DNA from 4 places in the Aliivibrio sp. SR45-2 genome. Region 4 is predicted to be linked to each of the others. Evidence: predicted binding sites of a transcription regulator. Region 4 holds the regulator's gene; each other region holds the start of a gene.
What was found. Region 4 encodes PurR, which represses purine synthesis genes. Its sites were predicted from a motif close to TNANGNAAACGTTTNCNTNA; they were not measured.

Region 1: AACV33_RS15960 (NCS2 family permease) is a predicted target of PurR. The motif match lies at 1,903-1,922, and genes of this name have one in related genera.
Region 2: purT (formate-dependent phosphoribosylglycinamide formyltransferase) is a predicted target of PurR. The motif match lies at 1,782-1,801, and genes of this name have one in related genera.
Region 3: glpX (class II fructose-bisphosphatase) is a predicted target of PurR. The motif match lies at 2,495-2,514, and genes of this name have one in related genera.

The regions. Positions count from the first base shown of each region.
Region 1 covers NZ_CAWPRC010000172.1:183,143-186,708, reverse strand. Annotated here, with positions in the region: gene gpt (xanthine phosphoribosyltransferase) at 87-545, opposite strand; gene AACV33_RS15960 (NCS2 family permease) at 583-1,875, opposite strand; gene AACV33_RS15955 (aminoacyl-histidine dipeptidase) at 2,681-3,566, shown strand, end outside.
Region 2 covers NZ_CAWPRC010000145.1:11,164-14,729, forward strand. Annotated here, with positions in the region: gene AACV33_RS07725 (amino acid aminotransferase) at 1-352, opposite strand, end outside; gene purT (formate-dependent phosphoribosylglycinamide formyltransferase) at 550-1,725, opposite strand; gene AACV33_RS07735 (amidase family protein) at 1,944-3,107, shown strand; gene cdd (cytidine deaminase) at 3,162-3,566, opposite strand, start outside.
Region 3 covers NZ_CAWPRC010000162.1:16,877-20,442, forward strand. Annotated here, with positions in the region: gene AACV33_RS13625 (5-carboxymethyl-2-hydroxymuconate Delta-isomerase) at 258-605, shown strand; gene AACV33_RS13630 (DUF3135 domain-containing protein) at 639-980, opposite strand; gene glpX (class II fructose-bisphosphatase) at 1,431-2,438, opposite strand; gene zapB (cell division protein ZapB) at 2,806-3,048, shown strand; gene rraA (ribonuclease E activity regulator RraA) at 3,483-3,566, opposite strand, start outside.
Region 4 covers NZ_CAWPRC010000156.1:6,637-10,202, reverse strand. Annotated here, with positions in the region: gene torR (two-component system response regulator TorR) at 1-591, opposite strand, end outside; gene torD (molecular chaperone TorD) at 823-1,470, shown strand; gene purR (HTH-type transcriptional repressor PurR) at 1,795-2,796, shown strand; cyclic di-GMP riboswitch class I at 2,960-3,042, shown strand; gene AACV33_RS11380 (TfoX/Sxy family DNA transformation protein) at 3,171-3,566, shown strand, end outside.

The DNA.
Region 1 (3,566 bases), on a different contig from region 4:
ACTCTTGAATTTAATTAATATCGATAAATAACAAACAAAAAAAATGACCCTTAAAAGAGTCATTTTCTATTGGTTATAACGTAAGCTTATTTTTTACAAATAGGATCTACGTACGTTACAGCCATGTCCCATGGTTGCTCGATCCACGTATCTTGTGGAATATCGACAACATACGCATCAACTAAATCAATGCCTGCAGGTTTTGCACATACAGTGACTAATTTACCTTTAGGGTACATTTGACGCAATTTAACCGCAGTGTCACCACTATCAACTAAATCATCAATGATGATGAAACCTTCACCATCACCTTCCATCGCTTTAACAACCGTCATATCACGCTGATGATCGTGGTCATAACTTGAAATACATACGGTATCAACATAACGAATGTTTAATTCACGAGCTAGAATTGCCGCAGGAACAAGTCCACCACGGCTCACAGCCAAAATACCTTTCCATTGTTCAGCAGGAAGTAACTGTTCAGCAAGCTGACGAGTATACATCTGCATGTTATCCCAAGTTATTACAAATTTATTAGCCATAATAGACAAAACCTCTCAGTGGCACAGTTAACAACAACTATGCCGTAAAAATAAATTTCAGCGTGAATAGTGCAGCAAGAACCCAAACGCTGATATGAACATCGCGACCTTTACCACTTAACAACTTAATCGCTGCATAAGAGATAAAGCCTAATGAAATACCATCAGCAATAGAGAAGGTTAAAGGCATTAGCAAGCATACCACAACAACTGGCGCCGCTTCAGTAAGATCTCTCCAATCAATACTCACAAGACCCGACATCATTAAAATTGCGACATAAAACAACGCACCGGCCGTTGCATAAGCAGGAACCATCCCAGCTAATGGAGCAAAGAATAAAGCCAATAAAAACAGAATGCCAACAACAACAGCCGTCAAACCAGTTCGACCACCGGCTGCTACACCTGCAACACTTTCAATGTATGATGTTGTGTTTGATGTACCTAATAAAGCCCCTACAGATGTCGCCGTTGAATCCGCAAGCAAAGCTCTATTTAGACGAGGAATATTGCCATCTTTATCCATGATCCCTGCCTTTTGAGATACACCAACTAACGTACCGGCAGTATCAAACAAATCAACGAATAAGAAAGCAAAAACAACGCTTAGCATACCAATATCAAAAGCACCTGAAAAATCGAGTTGTAAAAATGTAGGTGCAAGACTTGGTGGCATTGACATAATGCCAGCATATTGAACTTCACCAAAGAGCAAGGCAAGTCCAGTAACAGCTAAAATAGCGATCATAACAGCCGCTTTGTAGCCACGATGAACTAAAGCAATGGTTAAAAATAAAGCCAATGCCCCCATCGCTGCAGGAAAGCTATTAATATGACCAATAGACAATAAAGTTGCCGGATTATCGACAACTATGCCTGAATTCTTTAGAGCGATGAAAGCCAGAAATAAACCAATACCCGCCGAAATACCAGTGCGTAAAGAAAGAGGAATCGAATTAATAATCAACTCTCTTATTTTACATAAACTTAGAAGAATAAATAACACACCTGACATGAATACAGCAGCGAGCGCTACTTGCCATGTATGACCCATTCCCAATACAACAGTGTAGGTAAAGAACGCATTCAACCCCATACCTGGAGCTTGAGCTATTGGGAAGTTAGCAACAAATCCCATGATAAAACACCCTATTGCAGCAGCAATACACGTTGCAACAAAAACAGCGCCTTTATCCATTCCTGCATCAGCCAAGATTGCTGGATTCACAAAAATAACATAAGCCATTGTTAAGAAGGTGGTTAACCCGGCAATAATTTCAGTACGAACGTTCGTACCATTAGCTTTAAGTTGAAATAGTTTTTCAAGCATTGGGGCTCATTCCTAGTCTGCTTTATACAGATTAAACGTTTGCGTAATCGATTGGCTGAGAATTATAAAGAGGTATTATGGGAATTTCTAGCGATTATTTATCTTTTACTGTGTTAATAGTAAATAAAGTGGATGCTCTAATAGAAAAAGATAATATTTATTAAGAGGTTGGATACATAGAGGAGAATGTTTAGGCAAAAAAAACGCCACCCAAATATTTTGGATGGCGGAGAATGTAATATAACCCAAGCGGGTAAATTAGAATTCCAATTATAGGGGTATAACTTTAACGTATAAAACCGAAGTTTTATTAGTAACCAAAGCTCATTGGGTATACAAATTGACTTGTGTATACAGAGCGTTGATTCCAGAATTTAGAAGAGCTTATGCAGTACATAATATCACCTTATCAATTGATAGTTAAAAACAATAAAATTGATCTCGGTTCCTTGGAGGCGATAAATCGGACTCATCCTATGAGCATTTACAGTATCTGAAGACTCTCTAGCAGATGAGTAAACTATACTCTCACTGAAACTTTATTACAACAAAAATTTGAAGTGGATCACATAAAACACATTAAATAGTCAATCAATCGAAATATTACGTAACTAAAGAACGGAAACGTTTGCTATTTATGTGTCTGTATTTTTTCCTTAATCCTAGTAAAGAAGATTCAATAAATTTACGATATCAAACAGAGTAATTAGCTAATTTGAGGGGTATACTTATTTGTATTGATAATCAATTACCCAAAAAGACAGCGCATTAATTTGCTATTCACTGTTTTCAAAAGGAGATACTTGTGTCTGAGATCAGTCAACTAACACCACAACCTATTTGGCAATTTTTCGATAAAATTTGTTCTATCCCCCACCCATCTAAACATGAAGATGCATTAGCTCAATATATTATTGATTGGGCAACAAGCGAAGGTCTTGATGTTCGCCGCGATCCTACCGGTAATGTATTCATCAAAAAAGCGGCAACGCCGGGAATGGAAGATCGCAAGGGTGTTGTACTTCAAGCCCATATTGATATGGTTCCACAAAAGAATGAAGATACTGACCATGATTTTACTAACGATCCAATCCTTCCATATATAGATGGTGAGTGGGTTACAGCAAAAGGCACAACACTGGGTGCCGACAATGGTATGGGCATGGCTTCATGTCTTGCTGTTTTAGCCTCAAAAGAATTGAAGCATGGCCCATTAGAAGTATTATTAACCATTGATGAAGAAGCAGGCATGACTGGTGCCTTTGGTCTAGAAGCCGGTTGGTTAGAAGGTGACATTCTTCTTAATACCGATTCAGAACAAGAAGGTGAAATCTACATGGGTTGTGCTGGTGGTGCTGATGGTGCTATCAAATTAATGATCGAACGTGAAGCACTGCCTGCTGGCTATGTTACTCGTCAAATTACACTAAAAGGCCTAAAAGGCGGCCATTCTGGTTGTGACATTCATACTGGTCGTGGTAACGCAAACAAATTACTGGGTCGATTCCTTGCTGGCCACGCTGTTGAACTGGATTTACGCCTTGTTGAATTCCGTGGTGGTAGCTTACGTAATGCTATTCCTCGTGAAGCATTCGCAACGGTTGCCGTTCCTGCTGAGAATGAAGCAAAACTGGCTGAACTATTTACTTTCTATACCGATCTATTGAAAGACGAATTAGGTCGAGTAGAAA
Region 2 (3,566 bases), on a different contig from region 4:
ATTGGCGTTTAATAAATTCACCAGCTACACGAAGTGCACCAGTACCACCAGGCGCTTGTGCTGTTTGAGTGCGTTTTTCTGTAATGACATCAGCGTTATTGCCAAACAACAGTTTTTGAACAGCTAGGCCGTATTCTGCAGTACCTTGGATGGTTAAATATGACTTTGTTTTTTCAGTATCAAGCAATACAGCTTCTGCTTTTTTTACTGTTTTCAATACTGGAGTCTGACCCGCTTCGTTCTTATAAATACCAACACCTAAGTTGATTTTTTCAGCACGAGGGTCATTTTTAAATTCATCAGTTAGGCCAAGAATTGGATCAGCTGGAGCGGCAGAGATTTTTTCAAACATAGTCATCATCCATGGTGAGATTAAAATAAAAAGTTTAAGAACGGTTTAGTTATTTATACCCGTTTACCTTGTAAGTTTGCAACGATTAGATAACGAAAAAAGTGATTTTTAATCGTAAAAAGGAAAAAGAGAGGCAGAATGGTAATAAATGACAACAGAACGGCATTTAAATACCGTTCTGCTGAATGAAAGAAAGGTTAGTAATTGATTTTAATTTTGTTTGACGCTGCGATAGCATCTTCAATTGCCGACTCAAGATTGTCTCTGCGTGTTATGGCGACCCCTAAGCGACGACGCCCATCAATTTCAGGTTTACCAAATAATTTTATTTGAGTTTGTGGTTGGCTCAATGCCTCTGCCAGTCCATAAAAACGAATATTTGTAGAGGTACCTTGGCCTAAGATCACAGAAGAAGCAGAAGGACCATATTGAACGATGTTATTGATGGGCATTCCCGTAAACGCACGAACATGCAGAGCAAATTCAGACATTTCTTGAGAGATTAACGTTACTAATCCAGTATCGTGTGGGCGAGGTGAGACTTCATTGAAATAAATATCATCGCCTTTAATGAAGAGCTCTACACCAAATAAACCATAACCGCCTAATGCGTTAACGACTTTTTCTGCCGCGTCTTGTGCTTGTTGTAATGCCGCTTCCGTCATTACTTGAGGTTGCCAAGACTCGCGGTAATCACCATCTTCTTGGCGATGACCGATAGGATCACAGAAATGAATGCCATCAACCGCACGGATAGTTAACAGTGAAATTTCGTAATCAAAATCCACAAAACCTTCAACAATAACGCGACCTGCTCCCGTTCGTCCGCCATCTTGCGCGTAGTCCCATGAGGTTTTAATATCATCCTCGGTCTTGATAACGCTTTGTCCTTTGCCTGATGAACTCATTACCGGCTTAATTACACACGGCATACCTACAAATTTAACGGCGTCGACCAGTTCTTCATAGCTGTCTACAAAACGATAAGGAGACGTCGGTAATTTTAATTCTTCAGCGGCTAATCGACGAATGCCTTCACGGTTCATGGTCAATTTAGTCGCGTTAGCGGTTGGAACAACGTTAAGGCCTCGTTTTTCTAATTCAACGAGTTTGTCTGTGGCAATGGCTTCAATTTCAGGCACGACATAATCTGGTTTTTCTTTTTCAATGACTTCTTGAAGTGCATCAGCATCTAACATATCAATGGCATAGCTACGGTGTGCGACTTGCATTGCTGGGGCATTTAAATAGCGATCAACCGCAATAACTTCCAAACCAAGGCGTTGGCATTCAATAGCCACTTCTTTGCCTAATTCACCGGAACCAAGCAATAATACTTTTGTAGCTGAAGACGATAGAGCAGTACCAAACATAATGAATTCTCATGATAGATAGTGAAATATGCCGCTATCATACTAAAATTAGATAGATACGCAAACGATTGCTTTTGATTTTTTATGGGTCTTTTATGCATCAATGTGGAAGAGAGCTCACACTACTGATTTGTTTATTGATACTGTGAATACCTTGGGTTGTATTCACTACCTCTACTGGTATGCTATTTTTTTTATATTAGCAGCAGTACTTCATTATGGATGTTCAAACCACTTATGTGCCTCACTCAGGACCTGTACAGCAATGGGCTTTTTATGGACTTTTAGAAAATAAGAAATTTGTTGTAAGCGATTGTATTGATATTAAAGATACGCCAAATGGCTTAGGTAATCCGGTATGGTTAGCGCAACAGAAAGTGGCCAAAGATAACGCGCCAGTGGTGGATCTTTTATTAAAGAAAGGGGCAATATTTGTGGGTAAAACTCAAATGGATGAGTTTGGTTTTGGACTTCATGGTAATAACCCACATTACGCTGCGATTAAAAATCCAAACAGTGAAGGGCGATTAATTGGTGGATCATCTTGCGGAGCCATTGCGGCGGTCGCGAATGGCTTGGCTGATATCGGCTTAGGCACGGATTTAAGTGGTGGAATACGAGTCCCTGCGGTATACGCTGGTTTATATGGTTTTAAATCGTCTTCTTGTGCCGCTAATATGAAGGGGGTTTATTGCATTGCAAAAGAAGAAACCTCTTTAGGCTGGGTTGCGAAGAGTTTGTCGGACATTAGAAAAGTCGCAACGACATTAACTCCGATGTCTCCATTAATGACGGTCGATCGTATTGTCGTGCTAGACAGCTTGTTTCTTGATGTTCCAGAAGAAGCAAAGGCAAAACTAGAACAATTACTTGAGGCATCCCCTTATAAAGTCGTTCGTAGTAAAGCGATCAGTAAAATAATAACCATGAAAGCTGCCGAAAGTTTTAAAGTCATTACCGCGACAAGAGGGCTACGTAACATAGAACCGTGGGTTGAAAAAAACCACCCAATGCTCAGTAATGAAATTAAAATGCAACTTAAATGGTTATCTTCATTAAAGTACAAAGATGAGCGAATTGCCCTAGAGCAAAGGGATCTTGTTAAATCGGTTTTAGAGTCACTTTTAGATGAAAAAACACTGTTGCTACTGCCAACGACCGCTAACATTGCCCCACCAGAAACGGCAACGGATGAGCAGTTATACAAACTTAACTCATTGATATTAAAATACACATCACTAGCCAGTTTAGCTGATTTACCTCAATTGCATCTTCCGTGGTTTACTGTGAATAATTCACCTTGGGGAGTGTCATTAATCGGTAAAAAAGGAATGGATAGACAATTAATTGATGCGGCTATTCGATGGAAAGGGAACCAATAAACAGAGATAAAAATAGAGGAGGCTGATGCATCCTCTATTTTTTTAAGTCAAAATCTATAAAGACACGTATTCTAATATCATGTTTGGACTCAGATCTTTAAGAGTACAGGTCGTAATCGCTAAATGACTGATTGCCCCTTTGTGATCTTCAACCAATGCCGCTTTTTTGATTTCAGACAAGGCTTCGCGAGACATATTCGCGTGAACTAATGCCACTTGAAGTGGGGGTAAACTCGGGTTAAATGCTGCGTTTTCCGCGTACATACCGTGGTAGATATTACCGTTATTCATTTCTAAAGCGACACCACTAAAGTTTTTTGAATAAGGGGCGTGGCTACGATTTGCAGCATCGAATGCTTGCATTAGTAATGGAGATGTCGATTCAAAGCTCAGTTGATGTGATGTTGTGGCTAACAAACCACCTTCAACACCTAAGTCTTTAGGACCAAACGATTCTGG
Region 3 (3,566 bases), on a different contig from region 4:
AAAAACTTGCGTAAAAATATAACAGATTTTACGACAGATTTAGTGTCTAAAATCATTTTTATGCATAATTTTAATGCTTTTATTTCGAAGTGCGAAAGATTATGAACTGAAAAGCGAAATATGTTGAGATTAATTTACGTGGAATGAAGTGTGATAACTTAGGCACTTTTTTATTGAGGGGATTGTAACTTAATCTCTTTCACTGAATGATGGAAAAGTAATCACTTTTATTCTGCTACACAAACAAGGAAGTAATGATGCCGCACTTAGTTATGGAATATTCAAATTCAGCAGACGAGCGATTAAATATGCAGGGCTTGTTAGAAGACTTACATCAAGTGGCGATAGATTCGGAACTGTTTTCTGTTGATGATGTTAAATCAAGGGCGATTCGAGTGCATTCATGGTTAGTTGGCGATAAAGGAAACAGTGTGGACTTTATTCACATTACCATCGAGTTACTGTCAGGCAGAACCACTGAGCAAAAAAGAGAACTCAGTCGAGCATTAATGGATGTACTAGCAGAACAGGCGAGCCATATTGATAGCCTCACGATTAATGTGCGTGATATGGAAAAAGAAAGCTTTCAAAAAGTGGGTCAATAAGTACGGCTGCGAGACAAAGCCCCTGCGTATTTTTTAATGTTTGATTTTACATTGAGCATTAGGAAATTGAATAATATCGGCGGCTTGATGCTCATCCATGGGTTTATTTAGGCAATTGGCAAAACGAACAAATTGCTTACCGAGTTCGTGTCCTAATAATATATTGATATGGTTAGGGTTATTGCCTCTTTTTATGACACGTTCTATATGACTTTGTTGAGCCAGTAATGGTCCTTGATGCTCTTCTGGAAGGCTTCCAATAAACTCCATACTTAATTGGTGGCGTAATGCCTCTAATTGTTCCGGATCCTTTTCTGCTAATGCTTTAAGTTCGTCAAATGAAGGTAAGACGGTTTGATAATAAGAATTAGGCATTGGCTGACTCCTTGTCTTTTTATAACAATACATTCAGCTTAGTCGGCTTTTTGATATTTGGAAAAGTGGGATGAGGGATATTTAAGGCATGTGTCTTTTTTGAGATGAAAGGTCAGGATTCAGGGCGCTTGCTTTTGACTTTAGCTCCTTCCCCTTACTAAGGGGGAGGTTGGGAGGGGGTCAGAACTTACAGCGCATAGATCAAGTTAACTATGAACTCAATTCAACCTTTATCGTAGTAACCCCTCCCTAATCCTCCCCTTATTAAGGGGAGGGGATTGTTTATTATTCGCTGTAACCACAACGATCCCCCTGAATCCAGCAAGGGAGCTTGCGACCGATCTGAAACTTGAATTCTCTTAAAATAAAAAACCGCAGATGCTCTCACATCCACGGTTCAAATTTACGTCACAGGAACTAGGCCCATAGGACCGATCTTCCCGCTTTTAATTAAAGAATAAAATCTCTAACTTCTTTGTCTTTACGCTCTAGGTAATGAATCGACTTAATGCGACGAATGGTACGACAACGACCACGGATAAGCAGCGTCTCAGTTGTCGCAATATTACCTTGGCGAGTAATGCCTTCTAGCAAATCACCTTTCGTGATCCCAGTTGCTGCAAATACAACATCATCGCTACGAGCCATGTCTGTCATTTTTAAGATAACGTTCGCTTCTACGCCCATTTCTTTGCAGCGCTTGAGTTCTTCTTCACCATAAGCTCGGTTTTCTTCTGTATCGCCTTTCACTTCGTGACGAGGAAGAAGACGAGCTTGCATGTCGCCATCTAATGCGCGGATAGCGGCAGCAGAAATTACCCCTTCAGGTGCTCCGCCGATACAGTACATTACGTCAACTTCACTGTCTGGCATACACGTTAGGATTGAAGCCGCAACATCGCCATCAGGCACAGCAAATACACGAACGCCCATTTTTTGCATTTTCGCGATCATGACATCATGACGAGGTTTAGCAAGTGTGGTTACAACTAGTGTATCCAGTGTTTTGCCTAATGCTTTAGCGACATTCTCTAAGTTTTCTTCGAGAGAAAGGTTAAGGTCGATTGCACCTTTAGCACCAGGACCAACAACTAATTTTTCCATATACATATCAGGCGCTTTTAAGAAACTGCCTTTTTCGCCAGCAGCAAGTACAGCAAGTGCATTGGATTGCCCCATTGCTGTCATGCGAGTTCCTTCAATTGGGTCAACTGCGATATCTACGGCATCACCACCGGTACCGACGGTCTCGCCGATATATAGCATCGGTGCATCATCGATCTCACCTTCACCAATAACAATCTCACCACTGATGTCAGTTTTGTTCAGAAGAGTACGCATTACTTCAACAGCAGCGCCATCGGCAGCGTTTTTATCACCACGGCCAAGCCATTTGTAACCAGCCAGTGCGGCACCTTCAGTAACTCGAGAAAAAGCCATTGCTAGATCGCGTTTCATATTTGCTCCGAATAATCGATGAATGGATAAAAATCGCGAAGATTTTATCACAACAAAAAAGGAAACGTTTGCTTTTTAGGTGAAAGAGTTATTTTTGATGAAATTTAAAGAAGATAATGGGACTAAAAATCATGTGGTTGAACTCAAATAATCAGGCTAAATTTCTAGTTTTAGTATGAGGTTCGTTTTAATCTTAAGAAATAAGGTCAGATGTTGGTTAAAACTGTCTTTTTTTTGTTCATATAATGCAATTTAATGAATAACACTATGGCAGAATTGCAATTGCTGAGTAGAATAGAAAACAAGTTTCGCAGGGAATCAATAATGCCCCTGCATTTCAATTAGAATTACAGTTAAGGTGGCAGGAATGTCTTTAGAAATATTAGAACAACTAGAAGCTAAAGTTCAGATGGCAGTAGATACAATCGCACTGCTACAAATGGAAGTTGAAGAATTAAAAGAAACGAACGCAGAGCTAACTCAAAATCTTGAGCAAGCAAATAACGGTCGTTCTGAAGTTGAGCAAGAAGCTCAGAAAGCACGTGATGAACAAGCTAGTTTTGAAGCTCGCATCCGTGGTTTATTAGGTAAGATGGAAGAAGTAGAGTAATAGAGCAGGGACGAGGACGCTTCGCTCGAGGAGTGAGGAAGAGCTGAGTTCTGTGAATTATTTGAAACCGTAGGTGTGAAAGCACCTGCGGTTTTTTTTTGATGCTAGAAACTATACGCTTCGCTAACTAGAGACTATAAAAGCAAAAAGCGAGGGTTCAGCTCTCAGGTTTCAGGAAGATATGAGGTAGTGCTTTGGCTTTTAGCTCCTCCCCTTTATCACAGTTGTTACTTGGTTGTGAGTATCAATATAAGGGGAGGTTGGGAGGGGTTGTCAATGATGAAGTTGAGTTTATCCGCATAACATGAACATGGCATAACCAACCCCCTCTAACTCCCCCTTGGATTGACTATGCAGATCTCATTGCAATGGCGATAAAGGGGGAGAACCATTCTTTGTCGCTGTAACTACAACGATCACCTCTGAATTCTGCTCTATTCTTCCTCACCCATCTCTTCTAACGGCTCTTGAGAAATGATAATTCCTGTTGAATCAGCATAAAGGTAGTCTTCAGGTAG
Region 4 (3,566 bases):
CGTTCTGTCATTTGGCGCATCAACACGGTGGCTGATCATATTTAAAATACGTTCACGTGATAATACCGTGTTCGGATAAGACGACAAAGCAACTAATAGCTCATATTCGGCTTTCGTTAACTTAACTGGCTCACCATTGTTCGATAAAGCACGACGTTGAATATCAAACGTCCATTCCCCGAAACGAATTAAATTTGATTCATCTAATTCTACGGGTTCATTTGCTAATGACATACGCCAAAATAGATTTTTAACTCGGACTAAAAGCTCACGTAACTCCACAGGTTTTGTTACGTAATCATCCGCACCCATCTCTAAACCTACGATGCGGTCAATACTATCAGTTCGTCCTGTAACTAAAATAATACCAATATTAGACTGGCTGCGTAATTCACGCGCCAATAATAAACCATCCTCTCCTGGTAGGTTTATATCAAGCATAATTAAATCAACTTTTTGTTCAGCCAAAACAGTTCGCATTTCTGCGCCCGTTTCAGCCTCGCTCACTTGATATCCCTCGGCTTCAAAATAGCCTACAAGCTTAGAGCGAGTTACCACTTCGTCTTCAACAACTAAAATGTGATAGCTCATAATTTTCTCTTTTTTTTATGGTTATTAGGATGGTTCTTATTACATTCTATTCATATATTGTAATAATGCCAATTCTCAATTGATATTTCTGTATATTATTTGATTCAGAACAAATCTTGTCGCGTATTAATCTTTGCTAATATCTTTATACACCCTGTTAATGATAGGTGCTATTCCTTTTCACACTTATGCCGTACAATTATTTAGTCAATTTTTTGGAGCTTATTTTACATGAACGAACTAAATGCATTTAATGAACAACGTGCTGAAATTTATTGGTGGTTATCTAGCCTATTTGCACACGAGCTAACTAAAGAGCAATTAGAGCAGTATAACAGTTTTGAGATTCGTACCTTTTTAACGAACCTTTCTGAAACTCCAGAGCTAACCGACTCTATTTCTTCGATTGTAACAAAATTGAATGAATTACAAACACGCGAAGATGCACAGCTTGAACTATCGGCTGACTTCTGTGAAGCGTTCTTAGGCTCTGATAAGAACAGTGCGCTTCCTTATGCTTCAATGTATTTAGATAAATCACGCCTTCTTAATGCGAAACCGGCACAAGATATGCGTGATTTATTAGAAAAATACAACATCACTCAAAAAGCTGAATTCAATGAACCTGCAGATCACATTGCTATTGAGTTAGATTTCTTAGGCAATCTAATTGTCATGACGAATCAGCAAACAACGGAACCAGAATTCGAGCAATTCATGGCCGCACAACTGCAATTTATTAACGAGCAGTTATTATCTTGGGCGCCACGTTTTAACCAACTTTGTTCTGAACGAGATACATTTGGCTTCTATGCTACCGTTACTCACTTCCTTGTTACGTTCTTAGAATTGGATGTGAAATTCCTAGCGGGCGAATAACAAAAGCATGTACAACTGGTAAGATAAGTTAACAATAGTGTGATATATATCAAAACGACTATTAAAATTTATTAAATCAGCAATTGTTTGCGCTACGCTTTATAGATAAAATGTGAACGCAAACGATAAAATTTGAATATCAATGAAAACCGCATTTATCGCGGTTTTTTTCATTTATACCACCTAGATTATTCTCTAATCTACTATTGGTAATATACTCACAGGGCCTATTTACCTTCCAACAATCTTTATTAAAAAATAAAGAGAGACTTTGACACTATTGTTGGAACATAAATAGCCCCTTAATAAATTAAGGCTTTTAATATGGCTACCATTAAAGACGTTGCGAAACTTGCTTCTGTTTCGACAACCACCGTTTCTCATGTAATTAACAAAACTCGATTTGTTGCAGAAGCAACTCAAAAACGAGTATGGGAAGCCGTTGAAGAACTAAACTATGCACCGAGTGCCGTTGCTCGTAGTTTAAAGTGCAACACAACTCGAACTATCGGCATGCTAGTTACCCAGTCTTTTAATCCATTTTTTGCCGAAATGATGCACGGTGTTGAGAACTACTGTTACAAGCAAGGTTACACATTATTTATGTGTAATACCGAAGGTGATCTAGATAAACAAAAGCACTACCTTCGTATGCTGGCAGAAAAACGTGTCGATGGCTTATTAGTTATGTGTTCTGATCTAAATGAACAGTTATTAGCACAACTTGAAAAAAACACAGAATTACCAATGGTAATCATGGACTGGGGTCCAGATAGCCCTCATACCGACAAAATTATTGATAATTCTGAAGAAGGTGGTTATTTAGCAACAAAACACCTGATTGAAAATGGACACACAAAAATTGGCTGTGTTACCGGTCAGCTTGATAAAGCAACCTGTAAAGAACGAATTCATGGTTTCTACAGAGCTTTATCTGAAGCAAATTTAACGTCAAATCCAGATTGGATATTTGAAGGTGATTTCGAGTGTTCTTCTGCCTCTAAATCTGTTGAAAAAATGCTACAGATGGAAGATAAACCAACTGCATTATTTTGTTTTAACGACATTATGGCATTAGCGGCTATCAGCAAAATTCAACAAACTGGCTTACGTGTACCTGAAGATATCTCAATCATTGGTTACGATAATATTGAACTTTCTGCATATTTCTCTCCACCATTGACGACGATTCACCAACCTAAACGTCGCGTTGGTAAGACAGCCGTTGAAATATTGTTGGAACGAATTAAAGATAAGCACCATGAAAGACGCATTTTTGAAATGCATCCAGAAGTGGTAACTCGGAAAAGTGTCCATAAGTTGTAACAATGAGTGATGCATTAATCATAAATATGCAAGTGAAAAAATATTTATTTATTTAAAACTTGAACTGGCATAACAGAAAATCATTCCTATTTTCTGAACCAATGTCACATAACTTACAAGTGGACAACATTTCATCTTATTGATTACTATATCATCTTAACTGTCACGAACAGGGCAAACTGTGCGAAAGCTCAGGACGCAAAGCTTCCGGCCTACGTATTTATATAAGGTAGCGGGGTTGCCGATGGCAGGTATTTATATCTGCACATTGTTAATTTTTACTTAGAAATAACAATGTGTGGTTTTGAACTTGCTACTATTTCCTCGGGCTCAGTTGTTTAGTGACATAGACTTACTAACCGAGAATTATTGCAATGGATAAACCAATACTAAAAGATTCACTTCGATTACTTTCCTCTCTAGGAAAAATCACTTCACGCTCCATGTTTGGCGGCTTTGGTGTTTTTATTGATGACACAATGTTTGCACTTGTTGTTCAGGACAGACTGCATTTGCGAGCAAGCGATAACACTATTAATTTATTTAAAGACCAAGGTTTTGAACCTTACGTTTATAAAAAACGTGGTTTCCCCGTGGTAACTAAATATTTTGCTATTTCACCTGAATGTTGGGATGAACCTGATTCAATCCTAATTCAAGCTGTTGTTGCTTTAGATGTTGCTAAAAAAGACAAAGAAAAACAAAAAACAGCAGGTCCCTCTCGAATTAAGGATTTACCCAATCTAAGATTAGCGACAGAGAGAATGCTG